DNA from 2 places in the Streptacidiphilus sp. PAMC 29251 genome. Region 2 is predicted to be linked to the other one. Evidence: predicted binding sites of a transcription regulator. Region 2 holds the regulator's gene; the other holds the start of a gene.
The links. Region 2 encodes HrcA, which represses chaperone genes, less so after heat shock. Its sites were predicted from a motif close to TTNGCACTCNGNNNNNCNGAGTGCNAA; they were not measured.
Positions count from the first base shown of each region.

Region 1: groL (chaperonin GroEL) is a predicted target of HrcA. The motif match lies at 1,911-1,937, and genes of this name have one in related genera.

Region 1 covers NZ_CM135725.2:4,265,470-4,269,658, reverse strand. Annotated here, with positions in the region: gene ACXKR8_RS19970 (polysaccharide deacetylase family protein) at 1-119, shown strand, start outside; gene ACXKR8_RS19965 (class I SAM-dependent methyltransferase) at 143-1,321, opposite strand; gene groES (co-chaperone GroES) at 1,526-1,834, shown strand; gene groL (chaperonin GroEL) at 1,969-3,594, shown strand; gene ACXKR8_RS19950 (MOSC domain-containing protein) at 3,690-4,189, opposite strand, start outside.
Region 2 covers NZ_CM135725.2:3,443,051-3,447,239, reverse strand. Annotated here, with positions in the region: gene htpX (zinc metalloprotease HtpX) at 1-821, opposite strand, end outside; gene hrcA (heat-inducible transcriptional repressor HrcA) at 1,019-2,050, shown strand; gene dnaJ (molecular chaperone DnaJ) at 2,104-3,252, shown strand; gene ACXKR8_RS16140 (16S rRNA (uracil(1498)-N(3))-methyltransferase) at 3,295-4,038, shown strand; gene ACXKR8_RS16135 (S41 family peptidase) at 4,153-4,189, shown strand, end outside.

The DNA.
Region 1 (4,189 bases), 820 kb from region 2:
GCGGCCCGTCCGAGCTCAAGGGCGAGAGCATGACCAAGATGTTCGCCAACATGGTCAAGCGGATCGAGGAGCAGGGCTTCACCGTCGCCCGCCTGGACGACTACATCCAGCGGCCGTAGCTCGGCCGTGGTCCAGCTGCCGCTCAGTCAGCGGGCTGCCCCAGCAGCATCATCGGGGCGCCGGCGACCCGGGTCAGGAAGACCGTGCAGGAGTGCGGGCCCTGCGGCTTGAGCCTGCGGCGGAGGTCCTCCGGCTCCACCGCCGAGCCCCGCTTCTTGATGACGACGGTGCCGACACCGCGTTCGCGGAGCAGCGCCTTGAGCTTCTTCAGCCCGAACGGAAGCACATCGCTGATGGCGTACGCCGTCGCGAACGGGGTCGCTCGCAGGGTGTCGGCGGTCAGGTAGGCGATGGTCGGGTCGATCAGCGTCGCGTCCAGTTCCCGGGCCACCTCGGCGACCAGATGGGCCCGGATCACCGCGCCGTCCGGCTCGTAGAGGTAGCTGAGGACCGGCCCCGGCTCGGGGTCGGGGAGCCGGCCGCCGGCGAGGGTCGCGCCGGAGGGGAGCAGGGTGGCGCGATGGGGCTGCTCCACGGCCGGGTCGGTGCCGAACCAGAGCACCGCCTCCTTGACGTCCCCGCCGTCGGAGACCCACTCGGCCTCCGCGCCCTCGGGAACGGCGGTGTGCGGGATGCCCGGGGCCACCTTGAGCGCCGCGAACGGCGCCTGCCGGGCGGCGGCGACCGCCCAGCTCAGCGGCGGCGAATACGACTCAGGATCGAAGATCCTGCCGCGGCCCCCGCGCCGGGCCGGGTCCACGAAGACCGCGTCGTACCCGTCCAGGGCCACCTCGGCGACGTCGCCGCAGCGCTGCTCGATCAGTCCGTCCAGGCCCAGCGCCGCCGCGTTGGCCTCGGCGACGGCGCAGGTCAGCGGATCCCGGTCGACGGCGAGGACCTGGATGCCGGCCCGGGCCAGCGCGACCGCGTCGCCGCCCACGCCCGAGCAGAGGTCGGCCAGCCGGGCCACGCCCAGGCTCTTGAACCGCTGCGCGCGCCACTCGGCGACACTCTTTCGGGTGGCTTGTTCCACCCCGTCCGGGGTGAAGTACATCCGCCCCGCGTCGGCCGCGCCGAACTTGGCCACCGCCCGCTGCCGCAGCCGGGCCTGGCCGATCGCGGCCGACACCAGTTCCGCCGGGTGCGAACGCCGCAGCCTGGTCGCCACCGCCAGCTCCTGCCCCGGGGCGTGGTCGCGCAGCTGTGCCAGCAGGGTCTGGCCCTCGTCGGTGAGCAGGGCCAGGAACGATTCGGTCTCCACCCGGACATCATCCCGTAAGCGCGTCGTTGGCACTCTGGTTGACTGAGTGCTAACGGCGGCCTAGTGTCGTCGTTGGCACTCTCCTTGTGAGAGCGCTAACCCCGCGAAGGGGCGATTCCGGCACCGCGACGACGGTTTCGCACCACACTCTTCGCGACCCAAGACATGAATCACCCCGTGATCTCCGAAGGGGGAGGTCGGAACGTGACGACCACCAGCTCCAAGGTTGCCATCAAGCCGCTCGAGGACCGCATTGTGGTCCAGCCGCTCGAAGCCGAGAAGACCACGGCTTCTGGCCTGGTCATTCCGGACACGGCGAAGGAGAAGCCCCAGGAGGGCGTTGTCCTGGCCGTTGGCCCGGGTCGCTTCGAGGACGGCCAGCGCCTGCCGCTCGACGTCGCCGTCGGCGACATCGTGCTGTACAGCAAGTACGGCGGCACCGAGGTCAAGTACAACGGCGAGGAGTACCTCGTCCTCTCGGCCCGCGACGTTCTCGCGATCGTCGAGAAGTAGTAGTCGAGAAGTACCACCTGGCTGTTTTGCAGCCACGACGCTGACCGCAGAGTCGTGACCCCGCCCGGGCCCCCAGTCTTCACTGAGTGAGACCGGGTGCCCGGGCTCGGTTGTTTGAGAGGGAAACCCTAAGCATGGCGAAGATCCTGAAGTTCGACGAGGACGCCCGCCGCTCGCTCGAGCGTGGCGTCAACAAGCTGGCCGACACCGTGAAGGTGACGCTCGGCCCCAAGGGCCGCAACGTCGTCATCGACAAGAAGTTCGGCGCTCCCACCATCACCAACGACGGTGTCACCATCGCCCGTGAGGTGGAGCTCGACGACCCGTACGAGAACCTTGGCGCGCAGCTGGTCAAGGAGGTCGCCACCAAGACCAACGACATCGCGGGTGACGGCACCACCACCGCCACCGTGCTGGCCCAGGCCCTGGTCAACGAGGGTCTGCGCAACGTCGCCGCCGGCGCCGGTCCGTCCGGGCTGAAGAAGGGCATCGACGCCGCCGTCAAGGCCGTGTCGGACCACCTGCTCTCGATCGCCCGTGAGATCGACGGCAAGGAGGACATCGCTGCCGTCGCCGGTCTGTCCGCCCAGGACCAGCAGGTCGGCGACCTGATCGCCGAGGCGATGGACAAGGTCGGCAAGGACGGTGTCATCACCGTCGAGGAGTCCAACACCTTCGGCCTCGAGCTCGAGTTCACCGAGGGCATGCAGTTCGACAAGGGCTACCTGTCGCCCTACATGGTCACCGACCAGGAGCGGATGGAGGCGGTCCTGGAGGACCCCTACATCCTGATCCACCAGGGCAAGATCTCCTCGATCCAGGACCTGCTCCCGCTGCTGGAGAAGATCCTCCAGGGCGGCGCCAGCAAGCCCCTGCTGATCATCGCCGAGGACGTCGACGGCGAGGCGCTGTCGACCCTGGTCGTCAACAAGATCCGCGGCACCTTCAACGCCGTCGCGGTGAAGGCCCCCGGCTTCGGCGACCGCCGCAAGGCCATGCTCGGCGACCTGGCCACCCTCACCGGTGCCACGGTCATCGCCGAGGAGGTCGGCCTCAAGCTCGACCAGGCCGGTCTGGAGCTGCTGGGCACCGCCCGCCGGGTCACCGTCTCCAAGGACAACACCACCGTCGTCGACGGCGCCGGTGACTCCTCCGAGGTGGCCGGCCGGGTCGCGCAGATCAAGGCCGAGATCGAGAACACCGACTCGGACTGGGACCGCGAGAAGCTGCAGGAGCGCCTGGCCAAGCTGGCCGGCGGGGTCTGCGTGATCAAGGTCGGCGCTGCCACCGAGGTCGAGCTCAAGGAGAAGAAGCACCGTCTCGAGGACGCCATCTCGGCGACCCGCGCGGCGGTCGAGGAGGGCATCGTCGCCGGCGGCGGCGCCTCCCTCGTGCACGCCCAGAAGGTGCTCGACGGCAGCCTCGGCCTGGTCGGCGACGAGGCGACCGGTGTCGCCGTCGTCCGCCGCGCGCTGGTCGAGCCGCTGCGCTGGATCGCCCAGAACGCGGGCCTCGAGGGCTACGTCATCACCAGCAAGGTGTCGGAGCTCGAAGAGGGCCAGGGCTACAACGCCGCGACCGGCGAGTACGGCGACCTGCTCAAGGCCGGCGTCATCGACCCGGTCAAGGTCACCCGCTCGGCGCTGCAGAACGCCGCGTCGATCGCTTCGCTGTTGCTCACGACCGAGACCCTGGTCGTCGAGAAGCCGGCCGAGGAAGAGGCTGCGGCCGGCCACGGTGGCCACGGGCACAGCCACTAGTCGCTGACGCCTGGTAGGGGCGCGAGGAGCTGTGCTGCTTGGTGCACGTGAGTGCATGGTTGGCAGCGCAGTTCCTCGCGCCCCTTGGCGTTTGCCTACTGAACCCTTTTGAGGGCGCGGGCGCGCTGGTGGGCGCCGAGGGTCTCGATCGGGACCAGCAGCGGCAGCAGGTCGGGCTCCAGGGTCAGCGCGCGGAAGACGATGCCGCTGGTCACGCCGTGGTCCGGACGGGAGAGCACGGTGATCGCATCGCCCGCGCTGATCTCGCCCGGGGTGATCACCCGCAGATGGGCGCCGGGGAGCGCGCGCTGGGTGAAGTGCTTGATCCAGCGGGCCTGGTCCAGCCAGCCGGCGAAGGTCCGGCAGGGGATCCTGGTCGCGCAGACCTCCAGCACCAGCTGCCCGCCGACCTGCCAGCGCTCGCCGATCAGCGCGTCGGTGGTGTCGATCCCGAGCGTGGTCAGGTTCTCGCCGAAGACGCCGTTGGGCAGCGCGCGGCCGAGCTCCCGCTCCCAGACGTCCAGCTCCTCGCGGCTGTAGGCGTACACCGCCTGGTCGTCGCCGCCGTGGTTCCGCTGGTCGCAGACCTCGTCGC
Region 2 (4,189 bases):
GAGACCGCCGGGGCGAAGTAGAACGCGTTGAAGGGCTGCGCGCGGCGCAGGTCCTCGGTGGGGATGGCCGCCATCTCCCCGCTGACCTTGGTGAGCGCGGAGGCCAGCGCCGAGGGGCGCCCGGTCAGCAGCGCGGCGGCGCGGTCGGCGGAGAGCTCGCGGTAGCGGGAGAGCAGCCGGGTCAGCAGGAAGCTGATGCTGTAGGCCACGGCGCTGACCCCGATCACGATCAGCAGCACCATGCCGGTGTTGTCGCCGTCCCGGTTGTCCCGGCTGCTGAAGCCGCCGAACAGCCCGGCCTGCAGGCCGACCCTGGTCAGGATGCCGGTCAGCACGCCGAGGAAGCCGGCGATGGTCATCACCATCACGTCCTTGTGGGCCACGTGCGACATCTCGTGGGCGAGCACGCCCTCCAGCTCCTCCGGCTCCAGCCGGCGGAGCAGCCCGGTGGTGACGCAGACCACGGCGTTCTTCTCGTTGCGGCCGGTGGCGAAGGCATTGGGGATGTCGCTCTGGGCGACGGCGACCTTGGGCTTCTTCATGTCGGCCAGGGCGCAGAGCCGGTCGACCGTGCCGTGCAGCTCCGGGTAGTCCTGGGCGCTGACCTCGCGGGCGCCCATGCTGAAGGAGGCGATCCGGTCGCTGAACCAGAACTGGGCGATGAACAGGCCGCCGGCGATGATCACGATGATCAGCCAGGCTCCCTTGAGGAAGACCAGCAGGGCGCCGACGAAGACGACATACAGCAGCCCGATGAGGAACATCGTCAGCAGCATCCGGCTGGTCAGTCCGCGGTCGGGTGCAAAGCGTGTTCTGGGCATGTAGCCACTCCTCAAGATGGACCTGTGCTGCAATTCTGCCCTGTAGGGCCTACCAACAGGTACGTATGGGAGGGCGCGGGCGTTCCGGTGGCCTACCCTCGCGCCTTACACTGGCCGAACAGGCGTTGGCACTCGTTCGGCCAGAGTGCCAGTCTCCACAGGACAGCCGGTGTCCGAGGACAGGAGGTGCGTGGCCCGTGCATGAGGAGCGCAAGCTCGACGACCGCAAGCTGGCGGTTCTGCGTGCCATCGTCCAGGACTACGTCGGGACCGAGGAGCCGGTCGGCTCCAAGGCCCTGGTGGAACGCCACAACCTCGGCGTGTCGCCGGCCACGGTGCGCAACGACATGGCGACACTCGAGGACGAGGGCTACATCCACCAGCCGCACACCAGCGCCGGACGGGTGCCCACCGACAAGGGCTACCGGCTGTTCGTCGACCGGCTGACCGAGGTGAAGCCGCTGTCCGCGCCCGAGCGCCGGGCCATCGGCAGCTTCCTGGACCACGCGGTGGACCTGGACGACGTGGTGGCCCGTACGGTGCGGCTGCTGGCGCAGCTGACCCGGCAGGTCGCCGTGGTGCAGTACCCCTCGCTGTCCCGATCGACGGTGCGCCATGTGGAACTGGTGGCGCTGACGCCGACCCGGGTGATGCTGGTGCTGATCACCGACACCGGCCGGGTGGAGCAGCGGCTGATCGACTGCCCCGGCGCGGTCGGTGAGACGGTCCTCGCCGATCTGCGCAGCCGGCTGAACACCAGGGCCGCGGGCCAGCGCTTCGCCGAGGTGCCGACCCTGCTGCAGGATCTGCCCGAGGCGTTCGAACGCGAGGAGCGGGGCGCGGTCACGGCCGTGCTCACCGCGCTGTTCGAGGCGCTGGCCGAGCAGACCGAGGAGCGGATCGTCATCGGCGGCTCCGCCAACCTCACCCGCTTCCCGCACGACTTCCCGCTCACCATCGCCCCCGTGCTGGAGGCGTTGGAGGAGCAGGTGGTCCTGCTGAAGCTGCTCGGGGAGACCGCCGACGCGGGCATGATGGTCCGTATCGGTCACGAGAACGCCTACGAAGGGCTCAATTCCACGTCGGTCGTGTCGGTGGGCTACGGTTCGGGCGACGAGACCGTCGCCAAACTGGGTGTGCTCGGGCCGACGAGGATGGACTACCCGGGAACCATGGGTGCCGTCCGGGCGGTTGCACGGTACGTCGGTCAGATCCTGGCTGCGTCATAGCCTTACAGCGGTGTCGGGAACGTCGGCGCGAATAGAACAAGCGGAGCATTTTGGTGGCCACGGACTACTACGCGGTACTCGGCGTCCGGCGTGACGCCGGTCAGGACGAGATCAAGAAGGCGTTCCGCCGACTGGCGCGCGAACTCCATCCTGACGTCAATCCCGACCCGAAGACCCAGGAGCGGTTCAAGGAGATCAACGCCGCCTACGAGGTCCTCTCGGACCCCAACAAGCGGCAGGTCTACGACCTGGGCGGGGATCCCCTGTCGGCGAACGGCGGCGGCGCGGGCCCCGGCGGCTTCGGCGCGGGCGCGGGCTTCGGCTTCAGCGACATCATGGACGCCTTCTTCGGCGCGGCCGGCGGCGCGCAGCGCGGACCGCGGTCGCGGACCAGGCGCGGCCAGGACGCGATGATCCGGATCGACCTCGACCTCGAAGAGGCCGCGTTCGGCACCACCAAGGACATCCAGGTCGACACCGCCGTGGTCTGCACCACCTGCAACGGCGAGGGCGCGGCCCCCGGCACCTCCGCCCAGACCTGTGACATGTGTCGCGGTCGCGGCGAGGTGTCGCAGGTCACCCGGTCCTTCCTGGGCCAGGTTATGACCTCCCGCCCCTGCCCGCAGTGCCAGGGCTTCGGCACCGTCGTGCCCACCCCCTGCCCCGAGTGCGCCGGCGACGGCCGGGTCCGCGCCCGCCGCACGCTGACCGTGAAGATCCCGGCCGGTGTCGACAACGGCACCAGGATCCAGCTGGCCGGCGAGGGCGAGGTCGGCCCCGGCGGCGGCCCGGCCGGCGACCTCTACGTCGAGATCGCCGAGAACGCGCACAAGATCTTCCAGCGCCGCGGCGACGACCTGCACTGCACCGTGACGCTGCCGATGACGGCGGCGGCGCTGGGCACCAAGGTCCCGCTGGAGACCCTGGACGGCCAGGTGGAGATCGACGTCCGCCCCGGCACCCAGTCCGGGCAGTCCATCCCGCTGCACGGGCGCGGCATCACCCACCTGCGCGGCGGCGGCCGCGGCGACCTGATAGTGCACGTCGAGGTGCAGACCCCCGGCAAGCTCGACCCGGAGCAGGAGGACCTGCTGCGGCGGCTCGCCGCGCTGCGCGGCGAGGAGCGCCCCAAGGGCACCTTCGAGCCGGGCCAGCAGGGCCTCTTCTCCCGGCTGAAGGACGCCTTCAACGGCCGCGCCTGAGCCGCACGGCTCCCAGGAACAGCAAGGACAGGAACGTACGTCGTGACAGCCCCCGTGTTCGTGGTGGAGACCTCGCAGCTGGGCCCGGTGGGCTCGGTGGTCCGGCTGGACGGCGCGGAGGGCCGGCACGCGGTCGCGGTGCGGCGGCTGGCCGTCGGCGAGCAGCTGGTGCTGACCGACGGCGCGGGCCAGGGGGTGTCCGGCTCGGTCGCCGCCGTGCTCGGCAAGGAGGCGCTGGAGGTTCAGGTCTCCGGGCTGCTGGCCGAACCCGAGCCCGCGCTGCGGGTGGTGGTGGTGCAGGCGCTGCCCAAGGGCGACCGGGGCGAGCTCGCGGTCGAGCTGATGACCGAGGTCGGCGTGGACGAGGTGGTCCCCTGGGCGGCCTCGCGCTGCATCACCCAGTGGAAGGGCGACCGGGGCCTCAAGGCCCTGGGGAAGTGGCGGGCCACCGCCCGTGAGGCCGGCAAGCAGTCCCGCCGGCTGCGCTTCCCGGTGGTCCGGGACCCGATGAGCACCCGGCAGGTGGCCGAGCTGCTCGCCGGCGCCGCGCTGGGCGCGGTGCTGCACGAGGAGGGCTCGCTGCCGCTGGCCTCGGCCGGGCTGCCGGCCCGGGGCGAGCTGGTGCTGGTGGTCGGCCCCGAGGGCGGGGTCTCCCCGGACGAGCTGGCGCGCTTCGCCGAGGCGGGCGCCGCCCCGTACCGGCTCGGGTCCACGGTGCTGCGGACCTCCACGGCGGGGGTCGCCGCCGGAGCCCTGCTGCTCGGGCGCACCGGACGCTGGGGCTGATCGTCCGAGCGGCTGCGGCTGATCGTCCGAGCCGCCTGCGCTGATCGTCCGGGTCGGTCCGCTGCGAGCTGAATCTTCTGTCGCACGGAGAGTGGTGGCGGCTAGGGTGGCCGCGTGACTGAAGCCGACAGCTATCTCCGGTTCCCCCATA